DNA from 3 places in the Paenibacillus sp. cl130 genome. Region 1 is predicted to be linked to each of the others. Evidence: riboswitches for the same ligand, from Rfam matches in the RefSeq annotation. Region 1 holds a riboswitch; each other region holds the start of a gene.
The links. A riboswitch is a leader RNA that binds a small molecule or an ion and turns the genes downstream of it on or off. The one in region 1 is predicted to bind cobalamin.
Positions count from the first base shown of each region.

Region 2: linked by a shared signal. The riboswitch ahead of BM358_RS04410 (ABC transporter substrate-binding protein) and the one ahead of metE (5-methyltetrahydropteroyltriglutamate--homocysteine S-methyltransferase) in region 1 are both predicted to bind cobalamin.
Region 3: linked by a shared signal. The riboswitch ahead of BM358_RS13310 (ABC transporter substrate-binding protein) and the one ahead of metE (5-methyltetrahydropteroyltriglutamate--homocysteine S-methyltransferase) in region 1 are both predicted to bind cobalamin.

Region 1 covers NZ_FOYG01000004.1:418,360-428,626, reverse strand. The annotation lists gene BM358_RS14280 (GGDEF domain-containing protein) at 1-302, shown strand, start outside; gene BM358_RS14275 (Rrf2 family transcriptional regulator) at 370-843, opposite strand; gene BM358_RS14270 (glycoside hydrolase family 3 protein) at 910-3,852, opposite strand; gene BM358_RS14265 (AbrB/MazE/SpoVT family DNA-binding domain-containing protein) at 4,087-4,557, shown strand; gene BM358_RS14260 (anaerobic ribonucleoside triphosphate reductase) at 4,849-6,798, shown strand; gene nrdG (anaerobic ribonucleoside-triphosphate reductase activating protein) at 6,795-7,292, shown strand; cobalamin riboswitch at 7,469-7,665, shown strand; gene metE (5-methyltetrahydropteroyltriglutamate--homocysteine S-methyltransferase) at 7,825-10,143, shown strand; gene BM358_RS14245 (DUF6985 domain-containing protein) at 10,231-10,267, opposite strand, start outside.
Region 2 covers NZ_FOYG01000001.1:925,879-936,145, forward strand. The annotation lists gene BM358_RS04375 (methyl-accepting chemotaxis protein) at 40-1,740, shown strand; gene BM358_RS04380 (cobyric acid synthase) at 1,960-3,579, opposite strand; gene cobS (adenosylcobinamide-GDP ribazoletransferase) at 3,618-4,487, opposite strand; gene cobU (bifunctional adenosylcobinamide kinase/adenosylcobinamide-phosphate guanylyltransferase) at 4,484-5,050, opposite strand; gene cobT (nicotinate-nucleotide--dimethylbenzimidazole phosphoribosyltransferase) at 5,047-6,117, opposite strand; gene BM358_RS04400 (ABC transporter ATP-binding protein) at 6,161-6,994, opposite strand; gene BM358_RS04405 (FecCD family ABC transporter permease) at 6,991-8,037, opposite strand; gene BM358_RS04410 (ABC transporter substrate-binding protein) at 8,034-9,041, opposite strand; cobalamin riboswitch at 9,248-9,442, opposite strand; gene BM358_RS04415 (histidine phosphatase family protein) at 9,564-10,267, opposite strand, start outside.
Region 3 covers NZ_FOYG01000004.1:198,044-208,310, forward strand. The annotation lists gene BM358_RS13295 (nucleobase:cation symporter-2 family protein) at 1-179, shown strand, start outside; gene BM358_RS26480 (hypothetical protein) at 361-531, shown strand; gene BM358_RS13300 (hypothetical protein) at 1,042-1,725, opposite strand; gene BM358_RS13305 (hypothetical protein) at 2,270-2,584, opposite strand; cobalamin riboswitch at 2,941-3,145, shown strand; gene BM358_RS13310 (ABC transporter substrate-binding protein) at 3,362-4,942, shown strand; gene nikB (nickel ABC transporter permease) at 4,958-5,887, shown strand; gene nikC (nickel transporter permease) at 5,902-6,717, shown strand; gene BM358_RS13325 (ATP-binding cassette domain-containing protein) at 6,717-7,634, shown strand; gene BM358_RS13330 (ABC transporter ATP-binding protein) at 7,631-8,407, shown strand; gene nikA (nickel ABC transporter substrate-binding protein) at 8,550-10,175, shown strand; gene nikB (nickel ABC transporter permease subunit NikB) at 10,222-10,267, shown strand, end outside.

The DNA.
Region 1 (10,267 bases):
AAAAATGTCGTCCTAATGATGTAGTCACCCGCAGCGGGGGGGAAGAATTCACCGTGCTTTTGCCAAATTGTGCTTTTCGGCAAGCGTTGCGAATAGCTAATCAGATTCTTAGTGGAGTAAATCAGCACGAGTTTATTTTAGCGGATGGTCTTGTTCTTAAGGTCACGGTGTCCATCGGTGTGACGACATTTCCTGGTACCGGGGAAGATATGTCCGGGGCAGCCCTGTTGGAGCAGGCAGATAAAGCACTATACGAAGCTAAAAATGCAGGACGTAACCGGGTTTGCTCATATGAAACATAATTTGAGGCATGACCATTTCATAGAAATAGCCGATACAACCCTCTTTTGAGAGTCGTATCGGCTATTATCATTTTGAATCTTCATTATGATTGCATTTTCCCACCACGAGTGATGTACGATTGGCAAGCGAAGCCAGCGTATGGGACCCCCATACTTCCAGCATACGTCGTTCGCTCTCGGCTAAAATTTCGGATACGGCTATCGCCAACTCCTCACAAAAAGGATTGGTTTCCGGTTCATGCATCATACCCGGGAAAATCGGATCACATATTTCAATGGCGTGGTATATATCAGCAAGTGTAATATGGTCGGCCGAACGGGTAAGCACATAGCCTCCCTCACGACCTTCGCGTGCTGCAATCAAATCTGCCTGTACAAGTCGCGTCAGCACCCTGCGCACCAAAGTGACTTCGCAGTCAATGGAACGGGCAATAGAACCGCTGGCACAGAGTTCTCCGTGCTTTTCCAAATAGACAAGCGCCTTTACCGCCACCCCAAGCCATTTGGGCGTTGCGGTGCGTAGTCGTTTTTCACTATTCAAATGAGATGACACCCCTAAGCTGTAGAAACTTCGTTGAATGCATTGTACGTGATGTCAGAAGTAAGTTCAAGCCTGAAAGCCGGAATCCTCTGTAGCATTAGCGCCCAAAGTAAAATGAGCTAGCCGCACTTCCCCGCTCAACAACAGGTATACATCACGTGTGCCAGAGACTGAATGTACCGCTTCCGAAAGCGTAACCCATGCTTGCGCCCCTCCTGTATTGCCCACGTTCACACGTGCCACAGCTTCGCTGTCCGGTGCATCCAAACGCAACTCAATTGTGGCATCGCTACTGTTGCATGACACGCGACACTGAAGCTCGACCACACTCACCGTATCCATGTCTACGCCATGAAAGGCAATCCAACCGGAACGTTGAGGTGTGCGCGGACGTACACAGGCCTCCCTTTGCTCCTTGCTTTCATCCAGTACGATGTCGGAGCAATTATCAAAGTTTTCAGCGCGGATACTTCGTCCAGCTTGGCGTGGTGGAATAACTTCGCCACGAACGTACACAGGGTGCTCCAACCGGATATCCGCTGAGGAAGCGCCTGCCAGCAGTGTATATTCACCCGATTCAACGCAATAGCAATCCCGTGTAACATCCCAAATCGCCCAATCCTTCATCCGAATCGTAAAGGAAACCGTTCGCGTCTCACCTGCGTCTAAGCGAATACGTTGAAAACCGCACAATGTCTTCAGTGGTCGCTTTACTCGTGAGGCACCGGGCCGTACATAGAGTTGTACAACCTCTTCACCAGCAGCTACACCCCGATTCGTCACCTCTACCCACACCTGGAGCGTATCCACGGCATCCAGTGCAGCAATAGATTTTACGCTATCCTTTGGGGCATCCGTACGCAGGTCATTATATTCAAAAGGCGAATACGTCAATCCATGGCCAAACGGATACAAGGATTCACCTTCAAAATATTGATAGGTACGACCGCCGCGAATAATATCGTAATCTTTGATGTCGCCCAATTGATCCTCGCTCTGAACCCAGGTCATGTTCAAACGCCCCGCTGGCGCGTAATCTCCAAATAACACATCCGCTATTGCTGTACCATGCTCTTGTCCCGCATGAGACGTGTATACGATCGCTGGAATATGCTCCTGAACCCAAGGGATGGCAAATGGATAGCTGCCCGTCAGAACCACAATCGTATTCGGATTGACGCGATACACTTCCTCGATAAGCCGTTGCTGGGAAGCTGCCAGTTCCAAGCCTGGACGGTCATTCTCTTCCTTTCCATTGATGAGCGGGTGATTTCCAACAAATACAATTGCTGTATCTGCCGCTTGCGCAGCGGCTATCGCTTCCGCTAAACCATCTGACACCGTCTCTACCTGGAATGTTTGGCTCTGTCCTAAAACTGTCGAGGCGTTACTCTCTACAGCGTTAAGTGCAAATTTTTCAGCCTCCACTACCTTTAATGAGCCCTCCGTTCCGGCAATCACTGGTTTGCCATTCCATGTTGTCCACAGATGCTCTCCTTGTCCAACAGGAGTCAGCCCAAAGACCTCTTTGACATACCAGCCATACGCTTCATCAGCTGTAACACGGAGCGTTTCCTCATCACTCGTCACGTAAGTACCCAGATGCTCATCATGTAACGTCACACTGCCATAGCCCCAATCCGTCATGGTCAATACTGTGGGCTCTCCATCCTGGGACAGGCGCATCTCACCGGAAGAATCGACTGTGAGCTTCGCTCCGTCATTCACCGCCGTCAAGATCACGCGTTTCTTACCGTCACGGTACACGACGCGTTCCTTTGCGTCCTTGCCTTCCAGCTTGGCACGAATCGCCTCCAGCGGTGTAACCCGGTAGGGCAGCGTACCGGAATACCAGTCGCGGTACACCTCATTGCCATGCGTACCAATGACCGCTACTTTGCCACACCGGGCAGGGTTCAATGGCAAGAGTTCATGCTCATTTTTAAGCAGTACGATCTGCTCCCTCGCCGCACGCAACGACAATTCACGGGCTTGCTCTGTCATGAGAGCTTCCTCTCCGATTGAGGCATAAGGATTGTCTGCCGCCGGGTCGAATTCCCCCAAACGAAAACGGACACGAAACGTATGGAACAATGCCCGATCCAAGTCTTCTTCTTGTAGCGTTCCTTGCGCCAAGGCTTCACGAATCGCCTGTTTGGAGAGCTCCGCATCATCTGTAATGCTGTCAATTCCCGCCCGAATAGATTCGGCCACGCCAGGCGTATGGGAATCGTAATACTGATGATCGTTGACAATCCCCATGACATCACCCGCATCACTTACGACAAAGCCGTCCATCCCCCATTCGTCCCTGACAATATCGTTAACCCCATGATATAACGTAGCAGGCGTTCCATTAATCAGGTTGTAAGAAGTCATCATCGACTGGGCGCCGCCTTCTGTAAAAGGCTTCTCAAAGGCTCTTAAGTAATATTCTCGCAGATTTCGTGGGTCTATACTGGAGGAGCCGATTCCCCGGTCCACTTCATTGTTGTTACCCAGAAAATGTTTTAAAGTGGCAACCGCTTTCAAATATACCGGATGATCCCCCTGTATCCCCTTGACTAACTCCTTTGACAACTCTCCCGTCAAATACGGATCTTCGCCGTAAGCTTCCTCATTGCGTCCCCATCTCGGGTCACGCTCCATATCCACCGTAGGTGCCCACAGGGTCAGACCGTTTAATTTGGGATCACGACGATAGTAAACACGTGCCTCATCTGCGATAACAGAGCCGATGAGGCGCATTAATTCCGTATCCCAAGTACATGCCAATCCTACAGGCTGAGGAAATGAAGTCGCCTCACCTAACCACGCTATCCCGTGTGCCGCTTCCGTACCGTGCTTATAAGCTGCGACTCCCAACCGGTCAATGGCCGGCTGGTATTGCAACATGGATTCAACCTTTTCCTCCAAGGTTAGTCGCGAAACGAGATCCCGTACACGCTCATCCAGATGAATCTTCGGATCTTGAAATAAATATTCGATACCCGTTGTTTCATGACTCATATCCGTCATCTCCTTAGCTTAATTAAGATGATAAAAAGTACTTTTATGAAAGCGTTTTAATATATCATAGCTAAAAAGGGGTACCCCGGCAACAATACCGAAAACATCCTATACTATTTGAAAGAGAGACCGCAGCATAAAGACAAAAAAAGTTGTATTTTACCTTCAATATACAAAGCTAAAAATAATATTTTTCGGTATAATCAGGATATATCACTGAAGGAGGAAGCGCTAATGAAAAATACCGGAATGACAAGGCCTCTGGATCAATTGGGGCGGATTGTACTCCCTAAGGAAATGCGCACTACAATGGATATCAATATCGGTGATTCACTTGAATTTTTCGTAGATGAAGAAGGGTTTGTACTAAGAAAATACACCGGTGTCTCCTGCAAATTTTGCGGCGCAGTGGATCATTTAACTTATTTTCGCGACAGCTTTATTTGCGCAGAGTGCATCCAGGTATTAAAGACCGATGAAAATGTGCATGCCACAAGCACCGATGCTATCCAGGCTCAAGAAGATTCTAAGCCGACCCGAACCAATACAACCTGGCAACCCAAGCAATCTAGAGTGCAGCAAGGTGAAATGGTAAAAAAGCTACGCAAGCTGATTCAGGAACACCCGAACCTGCCACAAAAAGTATATGCCGAAATGCTAGATATTTCCCAAGGCCGGGTGTCCCAGTTGAAAAAGCTACTCTAAACCTTCCCAAAACAATATCCCAAGATCATATACTATGTACTCGCAAGCCTATCATTTTCATCGCAACTACGATGGCCAGATATAGAGTAAGGTGCATATCCGCGGATGTGTCCCTTACTCTGTATCTGGCTTTTTTATGCTGCCCGCTCCTACCAATGTGACAATAGTCACATACTCTCAATGTATACGTATATACAATATATAGATCGAAACAATTGGTTAACACAAGATATCATCAATATGTTGTTTTTGTGAAAAATATATATATTTTACTATATGGAGGGTTTTACGATGAAGGTGCTGGAGGAACATCAATTATACGACATCGGCGAGCGGGTCATTGGGGCACAAGATCTGGACATGCTGCGGGAGAATGCAAATTTGAATGGAGAATCGTTCAGCGGCAAAATGAGCAAGCTTGGGTCCGAGTATGCCAAATGGTATGCGCGCCTGCGGGTACTTCCGCCTGAACTGACGAACGCGATTGACCACGGATATGTATATGTTCACGATTTGGACCAATATGCGCTCGGAACTACGAATTGTATCTTTATCCCTTTTGGTCGTTTACTGCGAGACGGCTTCAATACAGGCAACGGCTCTGTGCGCACACCGCAAACGATTATGTCCGCTATGGCACTGGTCGCCATTATTTTCCAATCTCAGCAAAACAGCCAATTCGGAGGTGTCTCCGCCAACAAAATAGATTGGGACCTTGCCCCATACGTTGCCCGGTCCTTCCGCAAACATCTGCGCAAAGGACTTCGGTTGTTCGAGGAAGAGATAGAATCCCATCTGTCTGACGACGAACTACATATGGCCAATCCCCATTTGCAAGAAGTCTGCCCTCGTTCATACGCATTCGCACGCGAAGAAACGGAAACGGAAACCCGGCAGGCTGCTGAATCGCTCATTCATAACCTGAACACCATGAGCAGTCGGGCAGGTGGACAGATTCCATTCACTTCACTGAATTACGGAATGTGCACGTCTGCTGAAGGACGGCTTGTTACTCAATCGCTGCTGGAGGCCACTATTCGCGGCTTGGGCAGCGGGGAAACTCCTATTTTTCCGCAGCATATTTTCCAATGCAAAGAGGGAATCAACCAGGCAGAAGGCGACATCAATTATGATTTGTTCTTACGGGCGGTAGAATGCTCTAGCAGACGGATGTATCCCAATTTTGTGAATGTGGATGCCACCTTCAACTTGCCTTTTTACCGTGCTGATGACCCGGATACCATTATAGCGACAATGGGTTGCCGTACCCGCACCATTTCTGACCGTTTCGGTAGAAACCGGCAGAGTGGCAAGGGAAATCTCTCCTTCAATACCATTAATCTGGTGCGGCTTGGGATTGAGTATGGTATTTGCACAGGCAAACGCCTGACACCTGACCGTGATCGCTTTGATGCGAGACTGGAAGAAGTTATGCGCATTGCGGTGGATGGCCTAATCCATCGCTATCAAATCCAGACCAGCCAGCCGGCCAAAGCTTCGGACTTTATGATGCGCGAAGGGGTATGGGAAGGTGGAGAAGAACTGGCGCCAGATGATAAGGTGGGAAGCGTACTAAAGCACGGTACGCTTTCGATCGGGTTCATCGGGCTGGCTGAGTGCATGAAGGCACTATACGGGAAACACCACGGGGAGGATGATTTCGTATACCGCGAGGCACAGCGAATCATCACTTCCATGCGCGTGTATTGCGATCGAATGAGTGAATATCACAATTTAAATATTACATTGTTCGCTACGCCTGCCGAAGGTCTGTCGGGCAAGTTCACATTGCTGGATCAACGTGATTTCGGGATTATCCCTGAGGTAAATGATCGAGAATATTACACGAATTCTTTTCATATTCCCGTGTATTATACGCTCCCGGCTGCTCGTAAAATCAGCTTGGAAGCTCCGTTCCATAACCTCTGCAACGCTGGTGCGATTTCATACATCGAGCTGGATGGTAACGCGCGGAATAACCCGGATGCGTTTCTTAAAATTGTTCAGTACGCGCTGCATCAGAACATCGGCTATTTCTCTATCAACCACCCGGTGGATCGTTGTACGGAATGTGGTTATGAAGGGATTATCGGGACAAGCTGCCCCCAATGCGGCACAGATGAGGAGCATACACACTTTCAGCGCTTACGTCGGGTAACCGGATATCTGACAGGAGATTATACCGTTCGCTTTAATGCTGCAAAACAGGCAGAAGTTCGAGACCGGGTGAAACATAAGTGAATTTGTGTGGCTACATTCCGGAATCTCTGAACGAAGGATACGGCCTGCGCACTGTCGTGTTTATTAGCGGTTGCCGTCATGCCTGTCCCGGATGCTTTAATCCAGCGTCGTGGAGCTTCCGTGCAGGTGAGCCATTTACACCCCAACGACAACAGGAAGTCATTCGTGACATCATGGATAATCCGTTGTTGGACGGACTGACTCTCTGCGGGGGAGATCCGTTTTTCTCAGCAGCAGAATGCTCGCAATTTGTGCGTGACTTCCGCGAGGCCTGTCCCGACCGAACCGTGTGGGCTTATACTGGCTTTGTCTATGAAGATTTACTCACAGATCAGGAGCGACAGGAGCTAGCGCTTTTGTGCGATGTGATTGTGGATGGTCGTTTTGTAGAACAGCAAAAGGACCTGACCCTTCCCTTCCGGGGCAGTCGCAACCAGCGTCTGGTAGATGTAAAAGCCAGTATTCAGGCAGGCTATACCGTTTCATTGGCTTAACGCGAAGTTTACCCGGCAAGATGCTATATATCTAAGACAAGTCCCCATCATGGGTAAGGCTTGTCTTTTTTTCATATAGCTAACTGTTTCCATTGGAGTTTCTATTGCGCATCCTGTAAGTTTCACTTATGATGGTGAACAAGTATACGAGTGCATAATTATTCGTCATACCTTAACCGTATAGCTTGGAGATAGGTGTCTGTTCTATTCAGATCAGGCTTAAAAGGGAAGCCGGTGCAAATCCGGCACGGTCCCGCCACTGTAAACGGGGAACTTTCAGCTGTTCATATATCCACTGGTCCACAGACCGGGAAGGAATGCTGAGAGTCATGATCCGTAAGTCAGGAGACCTGCCTATTTTAACAACATCGCAAGTACCTACGGAAGATAGGGAGGTGTTAAGAGCAGTCGCCGTATTTTTGATTTTTTAATCACGGAGGCATTCTTTCCCCTACTTATTTTTAACTCTGGGGGAAGAATGCCTTTTTTGGTACGTAAAAATAAAACAGCTACCCACTAGGAGGAAAAGTACATGTCCATTATTGAATGGCCTGAATTGTCCGGCTTGATTAGCAGTAATCTGGGATATCCGCGTATCGGCGAAAACCGGGAATGGAAGAAAGCACTGGAACGCTTCTGGGACGGCAGCATTAACGAAAGCGAACTGCAGACGGAGATGAAAAGATTACGGTTGGAGCATCTGAGCAAGCAGCGTGACAAGGGGATTGATCGCATTCCTGTCGGAGACTTCTCCTATTACGATCACATGCTGGATACATCTGTAATGTTCGGTCTGGTACCCGAACGGTTCAACCATCGTCCCGCAGGTCCGGTTCCTCTGTCCGTGTATTTTGGGATCGCTCGTGGACAGAAGGGAGCAACCGCCAGTGAAATGACCAAATGGATGAATACCAATTATCACTACATCGTTCCTGAATTGGCAAACGCAGTCCCGGTGTTCACTGAAAATAAACCCTTACAGGCTTATCGTGAAGCAAAACAAGAACTAGGCATTGATGGGAAACCGGTCCTCATCGGCCCCTATTCATTCGTTACCTTATCCAAAGGCTATGATCGTAAGGATTTGGCCACCATCGTACGAAGCTTCCTGCCACTGTACACCCGTATCCTGTCTGAACTAGCGGCAGAAGGCGTTCAGTGGGTCCAAATCGATGAACCTGTCCTAACCACCTCATTCCCGGCAGAGGATTTGGACATTATTCAGGAAGTCTATGAAGCTTTGACTCAAGCTGCGCCCTCCTTGAATATAATGCTGCAAACCTACTTTGGCAGCCTGGACCATTATGAGCGTCTGTCCGCACTTCCGGTACAGGGATTGGGTCTTGATTTTGTGTATGATGATGGCGAAAATCTTCAGCATATATTGCAGCATGGCTTCCCTAAAGGAAAAACGCTGGGCGCTGGGGTTATTGACGGGCGCAATATATGGCGAAGCGACCTGAACGCTGTGGCTGCCCTGCTGGGTCAGTTAGCAGAACAAACCACTGCCGCACAGCTTATCGTACAGCCATCATGCAGTCTGCTGCATGTGCCAGTCAGTCTGGAGGCAGAGCACAAGCTGGACAAGGAGCTGGTGCAAGCGCTGGCCTTTGCCGATGAAAAGCTGGAGGAAATCGCCGTCCTGACGGCTGCACTTGGCAAACACGATCCTTCCGCACTCGCCAAGCTTGAGCAAAGTGCGGATGCGGTAGCCCGTTTCAACAGTTCAGCGGCACGCGTACAGACAGCTGCCGATCTGGCCGACCTGTTGGCAAAAGAGCCTCTGTCACGCAGCGTTCCTTTCGCCGAGCGTCGTGAGATTCAGCAAAATAAGCTGAAGTTGCCTCCACTGCCTACGACGACCATTGGTAGCTTCCCGCAAACCGCCGAGATCCGCAAGGCCCGCCTGCACTATCGCAAAGGAGAATGGTCAGCCGAGCAATACCGGGCGTTCATCCAACAGCAAATTAAGGAATGGATTGATATTCAAGAGGACATTGGCATTGACGTGCTTGTTCATGGAGAATTTGAGCGGACCGATATGGTTGAATTTTTTGGCGAAAAGCTGAACGGCTTTGCTTTTACGCAAAACGGATGGGTGCAGTCCTACGGCTCCCGCTGTGTTAAACCGCCGATTATATACGGAGACGTTTCCTTCGATCAGCCCATGACCGTGGAAGAAACGGCATTCGCCCAATCGTTAACTTCCAAGCCTGTTAAGGGAATGCTTACAGGCCCTGTGACCATTTTGAACTGGTCTTTTGAACGTAACGATATTCCTCGTAGTCAAGTTGCTTTACAGTTGGCTCTGGCATTACGGGCAGAGGTAGAGGCACTGGAACAAGCGGGCATCGGCATGATTCAGGTCGATGAGCCTGCAATTCGTGAAGGGCTTCCACTGAAAAAAGAACAACAGCAAGCCTATCTGGACTGGGCGGTTCAAGCCTTCCTTGTGACCACGGCCACCGTTGAACCTGCGACCCAAATCCATACGCACATGTGCTATTCCGAATTTCAGCATATGATTCAGTCCATCTCCGATATGGATGCCGACGTCATATCTATTGAAACTTCGCGAAGTCACGGAGAACTGATTGTCAGCTTTGAAGATCAGGTATACGACAAGGGCATCGGTCTGGGCGTGTACGATATCCACAGTCCGCGCATCCCCGATGTATCTGAAATGCTAAGCATGATCCAGCGTGCTCTGCGCGTACTGCCATCAGATTTGTTCTGGGTTAATCCGGACTGTGGTCTGAAAACCCGCACCAAGGAGGAATCTATCGCCGCCTTGCGACTAATGGTACAAGCGGCTCAAGCAGCCCGGGCTGCATTGGCTGTATCCAACTAATCTTTTTATCGTATCGAATCGCACCATCATTTCACCATATCCTATTCCCCTTTCCGGCCCTTTTTGGTAAAAGCCGGGAAGGGGGATTTATTCTAGGTCATATAATGTATAAACGCCTTGAATA
Region 2 (10,267 bases), on a different contig from region 1:
CGTCTGATTTTATTACCATCATGTGAGAGGAGAATTTTCATGAAGAGTTTTAATCGTTCCATTGGCGCGAAATTACGAATTATGTTTTTGCTGATTCAGCTCTTTGCATCCCTTTTGTTCAGCATCAGTTTCTATGCAATATCCATGAGTATCATTAATAACAGTGTCATGCCTCAAGTAGACCAATTACTAGAAACTGGAGCTAAAAATGTGTATCAGGATCTCAATATTTCCTTAGCGGTTCAGGCCCAACAAGGAAGCGGTTCTGATTCCGGCTCCGCTATACAGATGGAATCCTATCTTCAGGAGAAGGTCGATACTCTCAAATTAGAATCGGCATATATCGCAGTAGTAAAGGATGGTAAAGCCGAAGTCGTCGCACGGAATGTAAAATCAGTATACAAGGTCAAGGATGCACTCATTCCTGTAGAGGATATTAAAAAAGCAAAACAAGGCGAGATGAATATCAGTGAAATTTACAGCGATTCGTACGGAGTACACAAAACCGCCTTCTTTGCTATATCGGGTAGTAATCTAGTTCTGGGCGTGAACGAAGATGTCGGATTCGTACAGGAAAAATCCCAACAAATTTTATGGATTTGCATAGGTATTACAGTGGCAACGCTCCTGCTGGGCGGAATTATTTCTACCCTCGTGATACGTAAAGTTGTAGAACCCATTGCTGAATTGGTTCGTCATAGCGAAAAAATCGCTCAAGGTGATCTTTCACAAGAAGCGAAAGTTCATGGAGTCAATGAAATTGCCCAACTTGCCCGCAGCTTCCAATCAATGTCTCATAACTTGAAAGAAATGATCGGCCATGTGCTTTCTACATCCGGTGCGGTTGTTGAAGGATCGGACGAGCTGCTTCGTCGGACTGAGGCTATGAGTGTAAAAGTGCAGGACTCTACAGTTGCCGCAGAGGAAGTAGCAAAGGGCAGTACCAGCATAGCTACAACTGCTGCTGAAAATGCACAGGCTATGGAGGAAATCGCTCAAGGTGTTCAGCACATCGCCTCCTCTGCCAATGATGTATCCGATCAAATCAGTGAAGCAACGAAAGAAACGGTTAACGGTAATACGCTCGCTCAAAAAGCTGTAGCTCAAATGTCACAGGTAGGACATGCTGCCGATGAATCGCTTCGATACATCCATAGTATGAATGAGCGCTCAGAAGCCATTGGCAGTATCGTTTCGGCTATTTTCGATATTACGAAGCAAATTCAAATGTTGTCCCTGAATGCCTCCATTGAAGCTGCCCGTGCGGGCGAACATGGACGGGGCTTCGCCGTAGTAGCTGGAGAAGTACGCAAGCTTGCCGAGCAATCTAAAGAAGCCACACAAGAAATTTCTGACTATTTGGTTACCATTCAAGAAGTATCGCAACAATCTGTGGACTCTGTGACCCAGGTTAGCCGTGAAATTCATTCAGGAACGGAAATGGTTCAACAAGCGAGCTCAGCCTTTAACCAGCTAAGTGAGCTTATGCAAAAGATCAATGCTACGATTCAAACGGTATCTGCAGCAACGGAGCAAGTATCCGCCAGCTCGGAGGAAGTATCTGCTTCCGTGGAAGAGACAGCTCTCATCGCTGCCAATGCACAGCATATGATTCAAGAAATCGGTTTTAACGCCGATGAGCAACTGAATGAAATGGAAAGCCACAGCGAGGTTGTTCGCCAATTAAGCAAACAAGCAACCGAGCTGCAAAAGGCAGTTCAAAAATTTAAAATTACGTAAGCCGATACAATAGAGGATTTTGCAAAAATCCCATAAGCGACTTCCAATGGACAAGATGTAGATCGAAATAGTTTAGTTCGTCTATATCTTGCACTTCAGAGCGACTGGAATCGAATTTTGCAAAATCCTGAATAAAAAGAGGTATCTCACAGTCTTGAAAATGGCTGTAGAGATACCTCTTTATTTTTTAAAAGCGATTTTAATAATCATCCATGAAGTTTATGAATTCATTCCCATAATACGATAAATTTGCTCCATATCTAAATGAGCCCGTACCACCTCTGCGACACGGTCAAACTCTCGTTCCTTGGCTTCACGTACAGTAAAAGTGCTTTCTAAAGGTGCCAAGCCCTTAGCTTGTCGCAATCCATCCAGCCAGCACCGGCGAAAACGGTCATTATCAAACACACCGTGCAAATAGGTTCCCCATACTTTACCGTCTGTCGTACCCCAGCCTTCCTCAAAAGCTGTTCCTTCGCCACGCCGGATATGGAATAGCCTTTTCATTTCGCTTAGGTTAAAAGTTATATCTGTAGGTTCGTATGGTTCCGTAACATACTCCGTAACGCCCATATGTATTTCATAGCCTTCAATGCTTGGCTTAGAGGCAGAACCCGAATCAGGCGCAGTACTAAGCAAAAGCGGGCAATGATTAGACAGGGTTCCCTGTACGCGTACGGTTTGCTTTTCCTTTAAAAAGGTCGTGGATAGAGCCAGCCAACCTAACCCTTCTGCCTGCTGCGGCAACCCAGATTCGACGGCTTGGGGATCAAATAGCGCTGTACCCAGCATCTGATAACCTCCACAAATGCCAACTAGCTGTGTGCGTCCAGTATTCATAGCCTGCCGAATGTCTTTCTCCAGACCTCTCTCACGCAATTCCAGCAGGTCTCCAATGGTGTCTTTGGTCCCCGGTAAGATAATGGCGTCCGGTACGCCCAACTGTCCGGATTCTGTGACATAACGAACACTCACATCCGGCTCTGCGGCCAGAGCATCCGTGTCCGTAAAATTGGAAATCCGCGGATATCGTATCACTGCAATATCCAGTTCTTTATCCTCTGCTGATCGCTTGGGCTTCTTATCCAGTACTACCGAATCCTCTGCTTCAATGCGAATGTCTGGTAGATAGGGCAATACACCGAGTACAGGAATGCCCGTCCGTTCTTCCAGCCAGTCTAATCCCGGTTGAAGCAGAGACAGATCACCTCTGAATTTGTTAATGATAAATCCGCGGATACGCTGTACTTCATGGGGTTCCAGTAACTCGATGGTTCCTACGAGAGAGGCAAAAACACCCCCCCGGTCGATATCTGAAATAAGCAACACTGGTGCATCCGCCCAACCTGCCAAATTCATATTTACGATATCTCGGTCCTTCAAATTAATCTCTGCCGGGCTGCCTGCCCCTTCCATAAGGACAATATCATAGGTATCACGCAACCGATTCAGAGCATCCATAACGGTCTGTTTGGCTTTTGGCAAAAAATCCTTCCGGTAATCGGAGGCGCTCATATAGGCATAAGGTACACCGTGTACAACAATTTGTGAGTGCATATCTTTGACTGGCTTAATCAGAATCGGATTCATGTCAGTCGTGGCCTCAATACCGCAGGCCTCAGCCTGCACCCCCTGAGCGCGTCCAATTTCCTTGCCGTCCTCGGTAACATAAGAGTTTAACGCCATATTTTGCGACTTAAACGGTGCGGGACGATATCCGTCCTGCGTAAAAATACGGCAAAGCGCAGTTGTCACCACGCTTTTGCCCACATCCGACGCTGTTCCTTGAAGCATCAATACGGCTGCCGGGTTCGTGCAGGACGGTTCGAAAGTTGACAATTGCCTCTTCCCCTTTAACGAATTCATTTCAAATCTGGTCACAACCCGTACAAAATTACAATAAACAACAATAAAACAGTCTCCAGCAATTCGTTTAAAGTTCCGTATATATCTCCCGTAAGTCCACCCAAGCGGCGGTTAATACGGTTTGCCGTGAAGGTTCCAACACCGTAAGCCAAGACCGGAATCAACACAAAACCTATCGAGATTGGAAGGCTCTCAGAATATGAAAGGAACGTCTGTATGGTTGATCCTGCCAACGACAGATTCCCAGTATCCCTTGTTGCTGTAGCCAAACCTGCCAGAAGATATTGTCCTACGGCAGCACTCAGGGTCACTAATACAGCCCAGAATACGGCTAACCCTACGCGGCCACCACTCATATCAGCAAAACGCGCAGCCAGCCCATCATCATTACGGGCTTTAGGCCAGCGCTTCATTGCATGTACCATAAACCAGCGGCTCCAAACCATCGGAAGCAGCAGTAAGCCAGACACATTCCGTTCAACCAACACTGTATACAGCAAAGAAGCCTTGAGCATGAGTAGCAACACACAAGCAATAACGCCCATTGCTCCTACACGGCTATCCTTCATAATCTCCAGCATCCGCTCACGGGATCGGTAGCTGAACAAGGCATCAGCCGCATCCATCCACCCGTCCAAATGCAATCCGCCCGTCAACCAAACCCAGACAACAAGCGTAAGAATCGCACACGGCAACGGCGGCAACACCATAGAAGTAAGCGCCGCAAAGCCCCAGACAATGATGCCAATAACCACTCCGACCAGCGGATAATAACTTGCACTGCGTTTAAGCAAATCCGGGGAAAAATCCAATTCCGCCTTCACCGGAAGACGCGTTAAAAATTGAAAAGCCGCAGCAACAGCCTGACGTTCGCGGCTCATAGCTTATATTCCAACTGTTTGAGTTCTACGGGAATGCCCGCCGTCACCAAAAATACTTCATCACAAAGACGGGCAATCCGCTGATTCATAACCCCACTCAAATCCCGATACAGCCGACCAAGCGGATATTCGGGCACAATACCGTCACCAACCTCGTTGGTCACGATGACGAGCTGCCCCGGATACTGCTCCACAGCTGCCGCCAGTTCATTAATGGCAGCTCTGGACGCAGCTTCGCCGTCCTCGCCTGCGGCCAGCAGCACGTTCGACAGCCACAGGGTCAGGCAGTCGACTAGCACCATAGGCGCGGGTGATGGCTGCGACGCTTGATCGCCGCCAAGCCGTCGCAGCAGCTCCGGCAGCGCCTTCGCTTCCTCCAGCGTCTGCCAGTCGTATCCGGCAGACTCGCGCTGGACCCGATGAAGGGCGATGCGCTCCTTCATCTCCATGTCATAGGCTTGCGCCGTTGCAATGTAGCAGGCGCCAGGCGCGCGCGACATGCATAATCGCTCGGCAAAGCCGCTTTTCCCGCTGCGTGCCCCGCCAGTCACGAGCGCTTTCATCGCTGCGCGGCTCCCTGACCGTCCGATACGCCTGCATCGGCAAAGGTCGCCATTTCGCGCATAATGCGGCACGCCGCATCAATCAGGTGCAAGCTAAGCGCACCGCCTGTGCCCTCCCCGAGCCGCATGTCCAAATGAAGCATGGGCTCCAGCTTGAGCTGCCGGAGCACCGCCGCGTGCCCGCGCTCGTCCGAGGCGTGCGATGCAAGCATGTACGCAGCGCTTGCAGGCGCAAGTGCACGCGCTACGAGGGCGGCTGCGCCTGAAATAAAGCCGTCCAACACAACTGGACAGCGATGTGCGGCTGCCCCGAGGATGACTCCTGCCAAGGCGGCAATCTCTAGACCGCCGACCTTAGTGAGTACGTCGAACGCATCATTTGCATCTGGCTGGTTCACGTCCAATGCGCGGCAGACAACCGATATTTTACGGGTAAGCCCAGCCATATCTACACCCGTCCCCCGGCCTACGATAACTTCCGGCTCCAGTCCGGTGAGAGCACATACGACCGCAGCGCTGGCTGTCGTATTCCCGATGCCCAGCTCTCCGGTAACGAATAGCCGTGTGCCACCTTTGACCGCTTCTGCTACGGCTTCTGCTCCGGCCAAAACCGCCTGTTCCGCTTCTGTACGCAGCATCGCTGGCCCTTTAGCTATATTCGAAGTACCCATGCGTACCTTACGGTCCACCAGATTCGCGTGAGCGACATCCGCATTCACGCCAACATCTACCACCTTGACATCTGCGCCCGCATGGCGTGCCAGCACATTAATTGCCGCGCCACCTGACAGCATGTTATACAGCATTTGCTGTGTAACCTCAGCCGGAAAGGCACTGACTCCCTCTTCACACACCCCGTGATCCGCAGCCATGACCATAACCGTTTTACGATCAAATTCAGGCTTGTCCACTCCTGTAATTCCTGCTAGCTTGATGGCCACACTTTCCAACTTTCCAAGACTTCCCGGTGGCTTTGTTAATTGGTCCAAATGGGCTGAAGCTGCCGAGGCCGCCACCCCATCCGGCTGGGCAATGCTATCGATCAGCTGACGCAGCTTGTTGTTCATAACTTCCACTCCCTGCTCTTTTTAAGTGTGTTTCATCGTTTATTTAATCTGCTGTATCCGAAGCACTCCTGCGCAGCAAGAGCTGCGGCACACCGCTATCGGGATGCGGAAGCATCACAGGCTCAACACCGTATACTCGTCGAATCCGATCCTCGGTTAATAACTTCGATGAAGCTCCCAATCCTTCAACCATTCCATCTTTGAGTACAAGCAAATCTTCGCAAAATTGGGCTGTCAAGTTAAGATCATGCAAGACCGCAATAATCGTCACACCCGTTTCTTGGCGCCAATCTGCCAACAGTTCCATAAATTCAAGCTGATAGCGCAAGTCCAGATAGGTCGTAGGCTCGTCCAGCAGCAATATTCGTGGCTCCTGCACCATTACTTTTGCCAAAGCTACACGCTGTCGCTGTCCCCCACTCAAGCGGTCCAATGCTCTGTCCGCCAGCGTGGTAAGACCCAATCGCTCTAGCACGCGATCCGTGATCGCCTCCACATCAACACCCTTTTCCCTGCCTAGCCAGTCCTGATGAGGAAAACGTCCCATTTCTACGACTTCCCTGACGGTGTATCCCACTGGAGGAAGCCCTTCCTGTTGGAGTACGGCTATGAGTCGGGAAAGCTCTTTTCTGCTGTAGCTACCGACCTTTTTGCCATAGATATGAACGTTTCCCGAAGTTGGCTGATCTACACCGGAAAGCAAATGCAGCAAGGTGGATTTTCCACTGCCGTTCGGACCAATAATCCCCCACCAAGTTCCTTCGTCGACGCTCCAGCTTATATTCTTTAACGCATGGAACTCTCCATAGGCACGTGTTAGACCCGCTACCTCTAACGCCCGATCACGTACCTTCTGTTGTTCACTTTGTTCTGTCACAGCATTTCCCCCCTGCGCAGCTTCTTGTTCCGGTACAGGAGATATGCGAAGAACGGTGCCCCAACAAAGGCCGTCATCACGCCCAGAGGAATTTCCGTGGGGGCTAACAACGTGCGAGCCGCCGTATCTGCCCAAGCCATAAAAATAGCTCCACCGAGCGCAGATAATGGAACAATCATCCGGTAATCAGGACCTGTCACCAGACGAATGATATGCGGTACAACGAGTCCCACAAAGCCAATCACTCCACATACCGAGACAGCGGCTGCTGTCAGTAGCGTGGAAATGATCAGAACAGATAGCTTCGTCGCATCTACATGAACTCCCATGTGAGCCGCCTGACGTTCACCCAAAGCCAAAATATTCAGCACACGTGCCCGGTTCCATAGAAATACCAGTCCTATGACCACATAAGGTAAAAGGATTCCTGTATATGACCAACCGCGCAGGCTAAGACTTCCCATCGTCCAGTACAATATTTCATTGACCGTCTCCTTCGACATGGCTGTCAGAAAGGAAACAACCGCCCCCAGAAAGGATTGCATCACCACACCCGACAAAATGAGACTTTGTGTCGGAATTTTTCCACCTTCCCGTGCCAACGTCAGCACCATCCACAGCGTCAGCATTCCGGTCGTAAATGCCACTAGCGGCAGCGTCCATATGCCAACAAATGAAAATTGAAGGCCCCAATAAATCAGTACTGCCGCTCCTACCGAAGCCCCCGAGGATACCCCCAGTGTATACGGATCAGCCAAAGGATTACGCAGCACACCCTGAAATCCGGCTCCCGCCAGCGCCAGCGCTGCCCCTACCAACATTCCCAGTAACACTCGTGGCAATCTGACCTTCAAAATAATCTGCTCTGAGGATGTATTCCAATCCGGTGTAAACGTATCGCCTAACCACGGAAGGTGGTTAACCAGAATGCCCGTGACCTGGCTGACCGGAAGCTTGGCCGAGCCGATGCCAAGACAGAGCAGCAGCGTCAGTAACAGCAGGACAAGACCTGTTCCTCCAAAGCCGATCAGTTTACGGTTCATTTGAAAATTTCAGGATACACGCCCTTGACCACTTCCTTGAGACCTTCCGTTACGCGTGGACCCGGACGACTGATCAAATTATCATCCACGGCAAACACCCGGTTGTGGCGAACAGCCGATATTTGATCCCATCCACTGCGAGCTTTAATGATTTCACCGAGCGTTTGACCAGTTTTGTCGTCCTTGACACTTTTGCTGTACAAAATCACGTCAGGGTTCGCAGCAATAATATTTTCCTCACTAATTTGGTACCACCCCTTCTGCGTGGCGCCTACATTTTCGCCGCCCGCCAACGTAATCAGCTCGTCCATAAACTCGCCTTTACCAACTGTCCAGCCTGGTGAAAACTCGACGTATACCCGCAGCTTCTGACCTTTACCGATATTTTTAATTCCTTCTTTCACTTCAGCTACATCTGCTCTCATCTTGTCAGTCACCGCTCTCGCTTCTTTCTGATGATCGGTGATTTTCCCATACAATTCGATGTTAGCCATGACATCTTCAACTGTCTTCGGTTCCGTTTTAAAAATCATAATTCCCATGTCGCGCAGCTTGGTCGTAGCCTGTTCACTAAGTGATATCCCTGCAAAAACGACTTCCGGGTTAGCAGCAATGATCGCCTCTTCGTTCGGTTTCATAATACCGCCCACTTTAGGCTTTTTCGTAGCTGCTTCCGGGTAATCAGAGTAGTCGGAGACGCCAACAATTTCCTTATCCAGCCCGATGGCGAACAGCGCCTCGGTTTCTGCCGGGGAGACGGAAACGATTTTATCCGGCGCTTTTTTGAATGTAAATTCCTGTCCTGTTGTATCCTTAACCGTGAGTGGGTAAACTGTTTTGCCCGGAGGCTCTTGTGCGGTTACGGTCTGTCCCGGCTGCTGTGAAGAATTCTGGTTCTCTTTATTTTCAGCATTTTTCCCATTAGCTCCACATGCACTCAGCACAACTGCCAAAATCAGAACCAATAGACCTGTTGTCCAAACCTTTATTTTTTTTCCTGCCATGATTTGCACCCCTTCATAAAAAATCGTTAAGAGCGTTACTTGAACATCATCAGATATCTTCTAAATCCAGCCTTCTTTTCCTATCAAAAAAACCCCGCATCCTCATATCAGGACACAGGGGCCACGTTAGCGCAGATCGTGCGCAGGCGGCAGCTTCTTTCCGCATGGACAGTCACTGCGAACACGTCATCCTTTCCTCGAAGGACTATGGTGACAGGCGGACGGGCAGGTATCCTGACTTATGGTAAAATGCATGTCCTGAAATTCTTTCATATGCTTAGTAGCACATAAAGCAGGACTAACGGGCATGTTTCCATTTACAGTGGCGGGACCGCGCCGGACTCACACCGACTTCCCTTTTAACAGCGCAGGCAAGGGAAACCATAGTTTCATCACGCTGCGCCGACCTCGTCTGCTGGATATTTGATAAGTGGTAGTCAAGCCGTTCTTTTACTTGATGATTATAGGTTAAAAAGAGGCGGCTTACAACCCAAACAGCCTCTTTATCCGCAGGTGTCTAACCTAATGAGGAAGCATTTCTGCTATGTAATTGTGCCGTCCTGCCAGCCTCAATTGAATCCTAAATGCTTCTCCCGGCCTCGGATTCAGACTCCAAAAATCATGACCCGGTATCAGCATGCAAGCCAACTGACGAATTACGCCACCATGCGTAACGACCAAAACAGAGAGCGGCGCAGCAGTCAAATCCATGGGTTGAACTTCCATAGCAACACGCCATTCATACAGAGAGTCAAGAAATTTCCGTAGACGATTCACAAAATCTGTCCAAGACTCTCCTCCAGGAGGGGTTATCCGTTGTGGCTCATCAATCCAAGCGCGATACAAAGACACATCCTTGAGCATGTCATACGTTTTTCCATCCCACTCGCCAAAATGAAGCTCTCGCAGACGTGGTTCCATCATAGGAGACATAGTAGATAGGGAATCTCCAGACGTCAATTCTGATTCCGGCACAATGATCTGCAAGGTCTGGCGACATCGCATTAAATCGCTGCAATAGATTCGAGCAAAGGACTGCCCTTGCAATTTTTCTTGCAAAGGCTTTAATTCCTGCTCTGCTCCCGGTAGCAAACCTAAGTCGGAGTGTCCTAGATATCGACGTTCCTTGTTCCATAAGGTTGTGCCGTGACGAACTAACACGAGTTCCATGTCCCAATGCAGATCTTCTTTAGCATCATACGGCACCTTATCCTCCTGTGAGTTCG
Region 3 (10,267 bases), 220 kb from region 1:
TAGGCTCTGCCGTTCTGCCACAAATGTTCGACCAGCTGCCGAGCTTTGCCAAAATGCTGTTGCAAAATGGTATCGTTTCAGGCTCGATTACAGCGATTGTCTTGAACATCGTTTTGACGAGAAAACAAGGGGACTCGGTCAAAAGCGTGACGGTTCAGGAGGTTCCACAGAAGGTTTGATGATTAAGAATAAATAAAGATAGCCGGAGAGAGGACATATGCCTCTTTTCCGGCTTTTTGGCATGGAGTTATCCAGGGAAGATGAGCAGAGAAGATAGGCTGTGCAAACTGGTATCTATTACGGCAGGCGTCAGGCTGGCCGGAGCCAGACGCAGCACACCCAAATTGATTGAGTTTGGAGTTGGACAGCTATAACCTAACGAAGCTGCTTACATTGGTTCGCAGCCAGCGTAAGCAGATGCGCAACAGTCGCGGATCGTCAACAAGGGGGCTGCTTTATTTCCTGGATTGGGACAAGCTAAAGCAGGGGGCCAGAATTATGACTATTGGACGTGAAAGTCGTGGACGATAGAAAATATTCTTTGGAAACGTGTTGGTTTTTTTATCCTAGCAAAAATCACGGAAGATTATTCGAACCGTATGCGTTAGCAGATAGATAAAGTGAATGCCTCCCTATGCTGATACAGTAAGATTCCATACGAAATTAAATTCCAAAACCCAGAGTTTTGTGAGTGCATATGTCCGGTCTTCCAATCCTCAAATTTCGCTGTCTTGTTAGTTTCATCACCCTCCGTGCTTGTCAATAAAAAGCCTGTAGTACCAAGTATTTAATTGTCCGTCACGACGAATTACAATCCTGTTTCATCATTTTTTTACTTGCCCGCTCTATTCGACATTCTTTCGTGTAACCCTGTCTAGGTATGATATAAAGTCCTTTGAACGCAATAGATCGTTCGGACGCCACAGCTCCAGTCCAAAGTAACTGAGTAGACTCGCGAGAGTCCCGCTACTTTCCGCTATAAAAAAAGAAGCCGTGTTGGTTGCAACGGCCTCTCTTTTTATTTCAATTTATTTGATATGATTAGTGCTTTTCTACTCTGAAAGCAATTCCCACAGGCTTGTCTACTCTCACATAACCTATGAAAGGATCACCTATGAATGGAGCTGGCCAATACATTCCTAATCTATGTTTTTCATATCGTGGAAAAGCACTAATAACCCATCTTTCTCCTTTAGGAACATTGATTGAATATTCATCATCTAGGCCAATATCAGCTTCTATACCAAAACCCAATGTGCCTTCTATAGCTTTAACACCACCTGTTATTGCTCCTTCCGCTTTCACTTTAATATTAGTTTTCACTGTAATTTTTGCAGCAGCAGGCCCAGTATATGTACTTACACGAATTGCATTGTTTGTATCAACCCAATAACCTAGATTTTCATGGGTTTTAACAATAGGAGTCACCCCAATGGATTGGGTACTAATTCTATCATTATTACCTTTTTCTTGATTTAAATTGTCGTAATTGACATAATAGTAATAAACATCATCGTTAACACTACTAGGATCGATATATTTGTAGACTTGTCCTTCCTTGGCCTTTATTTCATCTGTCGGTTCCCATTTTCCGGCTTCTGATTGTATCGTCGATGACAATGGATTCGGCGCATCATTTGCAGAAGCAATGGCTCCATATGGTAATAATATTGCTGTCAATGCTGCAATTATTGCTGTTTTAGTCATGACTTTGAATGGTTTCATAGTATTAAAATTCTCCTCTTCGAAAAATATTATTGGGGGCTAAGAAATGAGTAAATTTGAAAAAAATCTGTTTAAGTATTTGTCTTACGGTTTTTTGGTAGGAATATATTATTCCTTTATTCAAGGACCAACGACGACAACTTCTTCGCTTAACGGCTCATTGCAACTTTACACAGTGTCCGCATCTACTTTTATTTTCAGAACATTATCAACCTCATTTCTACTAAGTCTCCTCTCTGGAGTCGTGTATACAATTGTTTTTTTATCCATAAGAAGGAATAAGTAAATATTACCTGTAAATTTTATGTTTGTAAATAATTTTATTTAATGGATAAAATTTAAAATGAGATAGAAGAGAGCCGTATTGATCGCAACGGTCCTTTTATTAACTGACGGTTTAATAGCAAGTGCCTCCCCGTTTGGTTGTTCGTACAAAACTCTTTAGCTCCACAACTTTTCGAGCGTAAAAGCAAGCCGTCGCTTCGTCCTGGTTTACAGTACGACGCTGTGAACGACCTGCAAGATCCCTCGCTTCGCTCACTTACTAGCTAAAAAATAACTTGACTGCTAGGCACCTAAACGGCACGCTGACATGGCTTGTCAGGAAATGGTCAGTTAACAAATTAAGCCCCCGGCTAATCACCGGAGGCTTTTCAAACTCATTCTCTAAATCACTAAGGAATGTTTTACGGGTAAATTCTCTAATAGTTAAATTTGTCTCAAAGGCTGTCTGAGAAGAATCAACAATATAGTTCTTTTGTTTGGTAGCTGCCCCCAATGCTGTTATCCTTATAATAGAAATTCCACAAGGTTTGCTCACTAAATTTCCGATCAACTCTTTGGTTTTGTCGCTTTTCAAATTTTTTTCTTCCTCAATTTTTTGGAGAAGGAATAACCAACTGCTTTTTCAGGCCTTTGGAATAATGTATCTTTTTTAATAGCTTGTACAAATTGATCTGCAATCTCGCTGCTAAATTTTCGTTCTTTTAGATTCATTAAGTAGTCTGGTACAGTTTTCGGGACATCATGAGGGAGACGGAATGCCCGTCATTTCGTGCACGCAATGAATAGACATCACCTTCATTCTCGCCACATCGTTCAAATTTAAATTATTGTGCAGCATTTATTGACAAGCCTGTGACAACAAAATAAGATCGTAATGGAAAGAAATAAAGGAAGAAAACAGGTGTGAGCCGGACGACTCTATGTACGGGGTTTTGCTGAGACCATGTAGATGGTTGTTGAGCGTGTTCACTTAAAAGGGAAGTTCGGTTGATTCCGACACGGGCCCGCCACTGTATACAGGCATCAGCAGGATACTGCTGGAGCTTTCAGAACAGCCACTGGAACTGTGAAGAACCGGGAAGGCCTGAAAGATGCGCCTGGAGTCAGGAGACCTGCCTGTTTTGACATCACTGTCAGACCCACGGGATGCTGGGGAGGTGGTTAGGCGTGCTGCATACGGAATGTCTGAAACCGATCTGATCCCTTCTATGTTTTTGGAGTTGGCTTCGAGGTGAGTTTTGACATTTTATAATGAAAGCATTTCTGACTGCTGATCAAGTGGTCCGGAATGCTTTTTTCGCGTTTTGCGTTAGGTTTATATGATTTTACAAGATAGAGGGGGATTCATTGAATGATTAGCAATCGTAGCAGGCGTTCATGGTTGATATGTACAGGGGTGATGCTGCTGCTGGCAGTTATGGCTCTTTCGGGATGTGCCAGCAATAAGACGTCGGATAGCTCCGGCAAGGGTGAAAACGCGTCAGCACAACAAACAGCGACAGATAAAAAGCTGGTAATGGCGTATACATGGAAACCGTCAGGCGTTGACCCGCACGGAGATAATAGCTGGGATGTGATGCGATCCGGTGCAGGTGAGACACTGGTACGTTTGAATGAAAAGCTGGAGCCTGTGGCTTGGCTGGCAAAGGAGTGGAAGCAGGATAGTCCTACAGTTTGGACGTTCAGCTTGCAGGATAAAGTCACTTTTCATGATGGAAAGAGTATGGATGCAGTAGGTGTAAAAGCGTCTTTGCTGCGCTCTATCGAGAAAAGCCATCTGGCTAAGGATTTACTGAATGTGAAGTCCATTGATGTAAGCGGCCCGCTGGCTTTGAAAATCACGACAAACCAGCCGAACGCGGCGCTGGTGTCCAATCTAGCTGATCCATCGACAATTGTACTGGATGTGGCATCGATGAAAGATGAGCAGAGTTACCCAGCGATGACAGGCGCCTTTAAAATCAAAGCGTTCAACAAGGACCAATCGTTGGTCGTAGAGCGTTATGACGGATATTGGGGCGAGAAGGCACGACTGGCTGAAGCGACGATGAAGTTCATTACGGACGGGAATTCGCGTCTGATGGCGCTGCAATCCGGCGAGGTGGACGTAGCGACGGATATTCCGGTTGATAACGCAGAGGTACTGAAAAAGAACGACAAGCTACAAGTGCTGTCGGCTCCCTCCTTGCGCACCCATATGATCGTGTACAATATGGAATCGCCAGTATTCAAGGATGCGGCGAACCGTAAGGTGGTGGACAGCCTGATTCCGCGCACATCGATTGTGAGCGCCGTCATGAGGGGCTTCGGTACGGAAGCAAGTAGTCCGTTCCCGAGCATTCTTCCCTTCGGTAAAGTTGAGCGTAAAGCGCTGGATGGAACGGCAGAGCAGCTGTTGACGAAGGATGGCTGGCAGAAGGACGCTCAAGGGACATGGACTAAGCAAGGCAAGCCGTTCGAGGTTACGCTGCTGACTTTCCCTCAGCGTCCAGAGCTCTCTGTTATGGCTGAGGTCATCCAAAGCCAATTGCTGAAAGAGGGAATCCAGGTCAAGATTCGCAAGGTGGAAAATATCGACGAGGCGTTGACCAAAAACGATTGGGATTTTGCAATGTACAGCATGCTTACTGCTCATACAGGAGAGCCGCAATATTTTATGGACATGTTTTATTCTTCGAAAAGCGAAGCCAATGTAAGCCGGTATAGTTCCAAACCGCTAGAGAGTATTCTTAACAGCTTGAAGCTGGCGAAGGATACAGCGCAGCGTAATGCTGTGACACTACAAGCGCTGGATATCATCAATGCGGATTTGCCACAGTCGTTCATTGTGCATCCTGATAATGTGTTTGGTGTGAAAAAAGGGGTGGAGGGTTTTACACCCCATCCGATCGAGTATTACTATATTACAGCGCAATCTGATATTACGGAATAACGAGCTGCGTATCCTATGATTCGTTTTATACTGGAACGTGTGGCGCAGCTGCTCATCATTGTATTCGTTGTATCCACGCTGACTTTTGTACTGATGCGGCTCGCTCCTGGTGACCCTGCTACTATTTTGCTCACCGCGCATAATGTCCCTGCCTCTGAGGAGGCGTTGACGACGCTACGGCAGGAACTGGGCTTAAACGAGCCGCTTCATATTCAATATGTGAACTGGCTGCGAGATGTGTTCACGGGGCATTGGGGCACCTCGTATGTATCCAAGGAATCCGTGCTAGCCGAACTATGGAACAGACTGCCTGCTACTGTGGAGCTAGCTGCTGCGGGCTTTGCCGTCATGACGGTGCTTACGCTGGGGCTGGGACTGGCTGCCTCGCTAAAAATCAGCGGCCCACTGGATCGTCTGGGCAGGCTGTTTGCCCTGCTGGGATCGTCGATTCCCTCTTTTTGGCTTGGTTTTCTGTTGATCTATCTATTCTCCGTTCGCTTGGGCTGGCTCCCATCCATGGGAAGGGAGGACTGGACACATCTAGTGCTCCCAGCGCTGACTCTTGGCGCAGGTTTGGGAGCGGTGCAAGCCCGTGTACTGCGCGCTCAAATGCTGGAGCTGGGTGACCGGAATTTTGTGAAAGCAGCGAAGGCTCGAGGCTTTTCGCGTATGCATATCCTGTTTTTTGAGATATTTAAGCATGCGGTTCTGCCTATGATTACACTGCTAGGTACCAATCTATCATTTATGCTGGCAGGTAATGTCATCGTCGAGACCATTTTTTCATGGCCGGGGTTAGGTAAGTATTTTATAGATGCGATTACCCAGCGAGATTATCCGGTGATTCAGGGGTATGTTATTTTTGCCGTATTTTTAATTGTAGGTGTTCAGTGTTTGGTGGATTTGGTCCAGACGGCGATAGATCCGAGGCTACGTTTGCGTTAAGGGGGAAGCTGAAAATGAAAAAGATACGGCTTTCCTTTCAAGGGAGCTTGCTGGCAGGAGGCGTACTTTTTGGTCTGATCGTGCTGCTTGGGTTATTGGCTCCATGGGTCGCTCCTCATGATCCTCTTCAAGTGGATCTTTTGAACCGTCTGGCACCACCCAGTCGGAAATATCCTTTCGGTACGGATCATCTGGGTCGGGATGTGCTGTCACGGCTAATTTACGGGATTCGGACGAGCGTGCTAATCGCATGTGCAATTACTGTAGCTACGTTGTGCTTCAGTCTGCCTATAGGGTTGCTCATTGGTTATGTGCGTGGACGTGTAGATCAGCTGATCATGCGGGGAATCGATGGCGTATTGGCTTTTCCTGATATTATTTTAACGGTGGCAATTGTGGGCATTTTGGGCCCGGGTTTTGTTAACATGACCCTTGCGATTATTGCGGTACGGTGGGCGGGTTATGTCCGGTATATCCGTAGTCTGGTTCAAAAAGCCTGTCAGGAGGACTACGTTCGGTATGCCCGTTTATCCGGCAATTCACACGCGCGTATACTGAGACGTTATGTATTGCCACAAGCGTTGCCGCAGTTGTTGGTTTATGCGGTATGGGATATCGGACGCGTGGTGCTGATGATCGCTGGGCTGTCCTTTCTTGGACTGGGTGTACAGCCGCCCAAGCCAGAGTGGGGCGTGATGCTGCATGATGCAACCTCATATTTTCAGGTGGCTCCGCATGTCATGATTTTCCCAGGCTTGGCGATTATGCTATTCGTACTTGCCTGCCAGCTTTTGGGCGACCGCTTTTCGGAAAAGGGGGCGACCAAATAGTGGGAGATCAAATAGCCCTTGGGGGCAAGGATACGATAGAACAAGTGGCAGGGCGAAAACCGTTGTTACACGTGGAACATTTGGAAATCTGCCGCACAGGCGTAGGAGCAAGCGGAAGTGGGAGCAAACCACTGCTGCGGGATGTGAGCTTTTCCATATATTCAGGGGAGATTGTGGCCCTGACCGGACCGAGCGGGTGCGGCAAGAGTCTGACCGCACACGCAATCGCAGGCATGCTGGAGCCAGGTATCGGTGTTACGGAAGGGCGTATCTACTATAACGGGGAAGACACTCTCCCGTTCCAGGAACGGCGCTGGCAAAGGCTGCGCCGAGAGGATATTGCCCTGCTCATTCAACAATCGCTGAGCGGGTTGAATCCGATCCGGACTGTCCGCGCCCAGCTGATGGATACGCTTAGACTGCACGGGCGGCGTCGGATGCCGCACGACCAGATGGAGCCGGGGCACGCTGGTGCTGCCCCATCCCACACTGCACCGCAGCAAGTCCACCCGCTGGGCGTGCTGCCACGGATGCGGCAGATGCTGATCCGTGCCATGGAGATAGCCAGAGGAGGCGCTACTCCAGTGCGGGAGGCCTATTTGCGCTCTCTGCTCCGCAAGGTTGGGTTTACAGATCCTGAGCATATTTTGTCGTCATATCCTTTTGAACTAAGCGGAGGCATGTGTCAAAGGGTGCTGCTGGCTGCAATGTTAAGCTCAGGTCCAAGCCTTTTTATTGCCGATGAGCCTACTACGGCGTTGGATGTTATCAACCGCGACAAGGTTTTGGCATTGCTGCAACAATTGAGAGAAGACTTTGATCTCACCATATTGTTGATTTCACATGATCGCCAAGGTATGAGCCGCATAGCAGATCGAGTGTTGGAGATGAGCCCGGAAGGAAGGATGCACCAGTGATGCTGGAATTGAAGAATGTGACCAAAGCATACCCTGTCCGCAAACGGAGAAAAGGCTGGTTCAGCACGCAAGATAGCGAGCAGGCCGTGAAAAAGGTGAGTCTGGAGTTACGGCAGGGGGAGTGTCTTGGATTGGTTGGAGAAAGTGGAAGTGGCAAAAGCACGCTGGCACAATGTATTCTAGGGCTGGAGTCGTTGACCTCAGGGGAGATTTGGCTGGATCATCAGCCTATACATTTCGAAAAGACGAAGGACGTTCAGCTGTACAAGCGAATCCAGTTGGTTGCACAGGATTCGTCCTCCTCATTGCATCCTCGTATGACCATTCGAGATATTTTAATGGAGCCGATCCACAACTATTTTCCTGAGCTAAAAGCACAGGCGCTGGATATTTGTCTGTCTCTATTGGAATCAGTAGGAATGGAGGCTGACAGTCTGGAAAAATACCCAGCACAGCTGAGTGGCGGGCAAAAACAGCGGGTATGTATTGCCCGAGCGTTGGCGGTGGAGCCGGATATTATCTTGTTCGATGAATCGATCGCCAATCTGGATACGACAACGCAGTCTTCTGTACTGGACATGCTCAAAAGAATGCAGATGGAACGTCAGTTGTCCTACCTATTCATCACTCACGATCTCCAATCTACTCGCCAGTTTTGTGATCGAGTTGCCGTCATGGTTCAGGGGGAGATCGTGGAAATCTTTAAGGAATGGGATGAAGACTTGTTACAGCATGAGTACACGCGTACTCTGTTTCAAGCGTTGGAGAATTAAGCCATAAATTTAATATTATACAAATTTAAAATAAATAAGAGGATTGCTTGTCGAATATTGTTGACAAAATAGAACGTGGTACCTATTCTAAATATGATTATGATAATCATTATCACATATATAGAAAAGGGGAAATACATTGATGTCCGTTCGACACCGCAAGACTGCCACCCTTATGTTGGTGGCGCTCCTCTTATTATCCGTTGTTTTGGGCTGCGCGAAGCAGGAAAAAACCCCTGCATCCACCTCTACTGACGGAGCTGCCAATGAAAAGTCGATCACGCTATCGTGGCCGCGTGACATTGGTACGATGAATCCTCACGTATACAATCCTTCCCAACTTTTTGCACAATCCATGGTCTATGAGCCGTTAGTCAGCTACAAGCAAGGAGGCAAGCTGGAGCCTGCTTTGGCTGAATCCTGGACTATTTCCAAGGACGGCAAAATATATACGTTTAAGCTGCGCAAAGGTGTGAAATTTTCGGATGGAACGCTATTTAATGCGACCATTGTCAAAAAGAACTTTGACGCTATTATGAAAAATGAGAAAACGCACAGCTGGCTTGGTATAGTAGGCGTTCTCGACAAAACTGAAGCTGTAGATGACAGCACCTTCCGAATGACGCTCAAAGAGCCATACTACCCAGTGCTTCAGGATTTGTCTGTCGTTCGCCCGTTCCGTTTTCTGGGTGAAGCGGGGTTCCCGGATGATGGAGATACGTCCAAAGGAATCAAGAAACCTGTAGGTACAGGACCTTGGATGCTGGATGAATACAAGCAAGATGAATATGCAACCTTTAAGCGTAATCCGAACTATTGGGGTACTGCACCGAAGGTGGATAAAATTACGGTAAAAATCATTCCCGATGGCGAAACCCGTGTAATGGCCTTTGAAAAAGGCGACCTGGATCTGATTTATGGAGAGGGTGTCATTAGTCTGGATGCTTTCAAACAGCTTCGCGACACGAATCAGTATGTTACCACGCTGTCCGAGCCTGTAGGTACAAGAAGCCTGTTACTCAACTCATCCAATCCCAAGCTGGCAGACCTTCGGGTACGTCTGGCACTCCAGCATGGCTTTAACAAGCAGGCAATGGTGGAAGGTGTAACCTCGGGGCTGGAGGAAACAGCGGATACGGTTTTATCCAAAAACTATCCGTATACGAATGTAAACTTACAGCCTGTTGGCTATGATGTGGAAAAATCCAAATCGTTGCTGGATGAGGCTGGCTGGAAGCTGCCCGCAGGCGGTACAGTACGGGAAAAAGACGGACAACAGCTGGATTTTGAGCTGATTTTTGATAAGACTGATCCGATCCAAAAGGCGATGGCTGAAACCATTCAGGCTGAATGGGGAGAATTGGGTGTCAAAGTGAACCTGACCGGACTGGAGCTGACGGTTCAAATCAAGCGCCTTAGATCCAACCAGTTTGATCTGTACTTCTGGTACAACTATGGTGCACCTTATGATCCGCATTCCTTTATTAATGTCATTGCCAAGAAGAGCTTCGGAATTTCCGAGGTGCTGAGTGCCCTCCCGATGAAGAAAGATCTGGATCAGCAAGTACACGAAGCGCTCTCATCGACAGATGAAACCAAGCGTCAAGAGCTGTATGCTTCGATTCTGAAGACGCTTCAGGAGCAATCTGCCATTGTGCCTATTTCTTATATTAAGAAAACGGCAGTGTACCAGAAAAAGATTACAAACTTTGTATTCCCGGCTAATCGGGATGAAAATCCGTTTGAGGGAATTGAAATCGGAAAGTAGCTGAAGCCGATAGGTAACGGTAGTTTACAGGATAGGAGGACAACTCATGATCAGCTATATCGGGAAGCGAATGGTAGCGGTCATTCCTATTG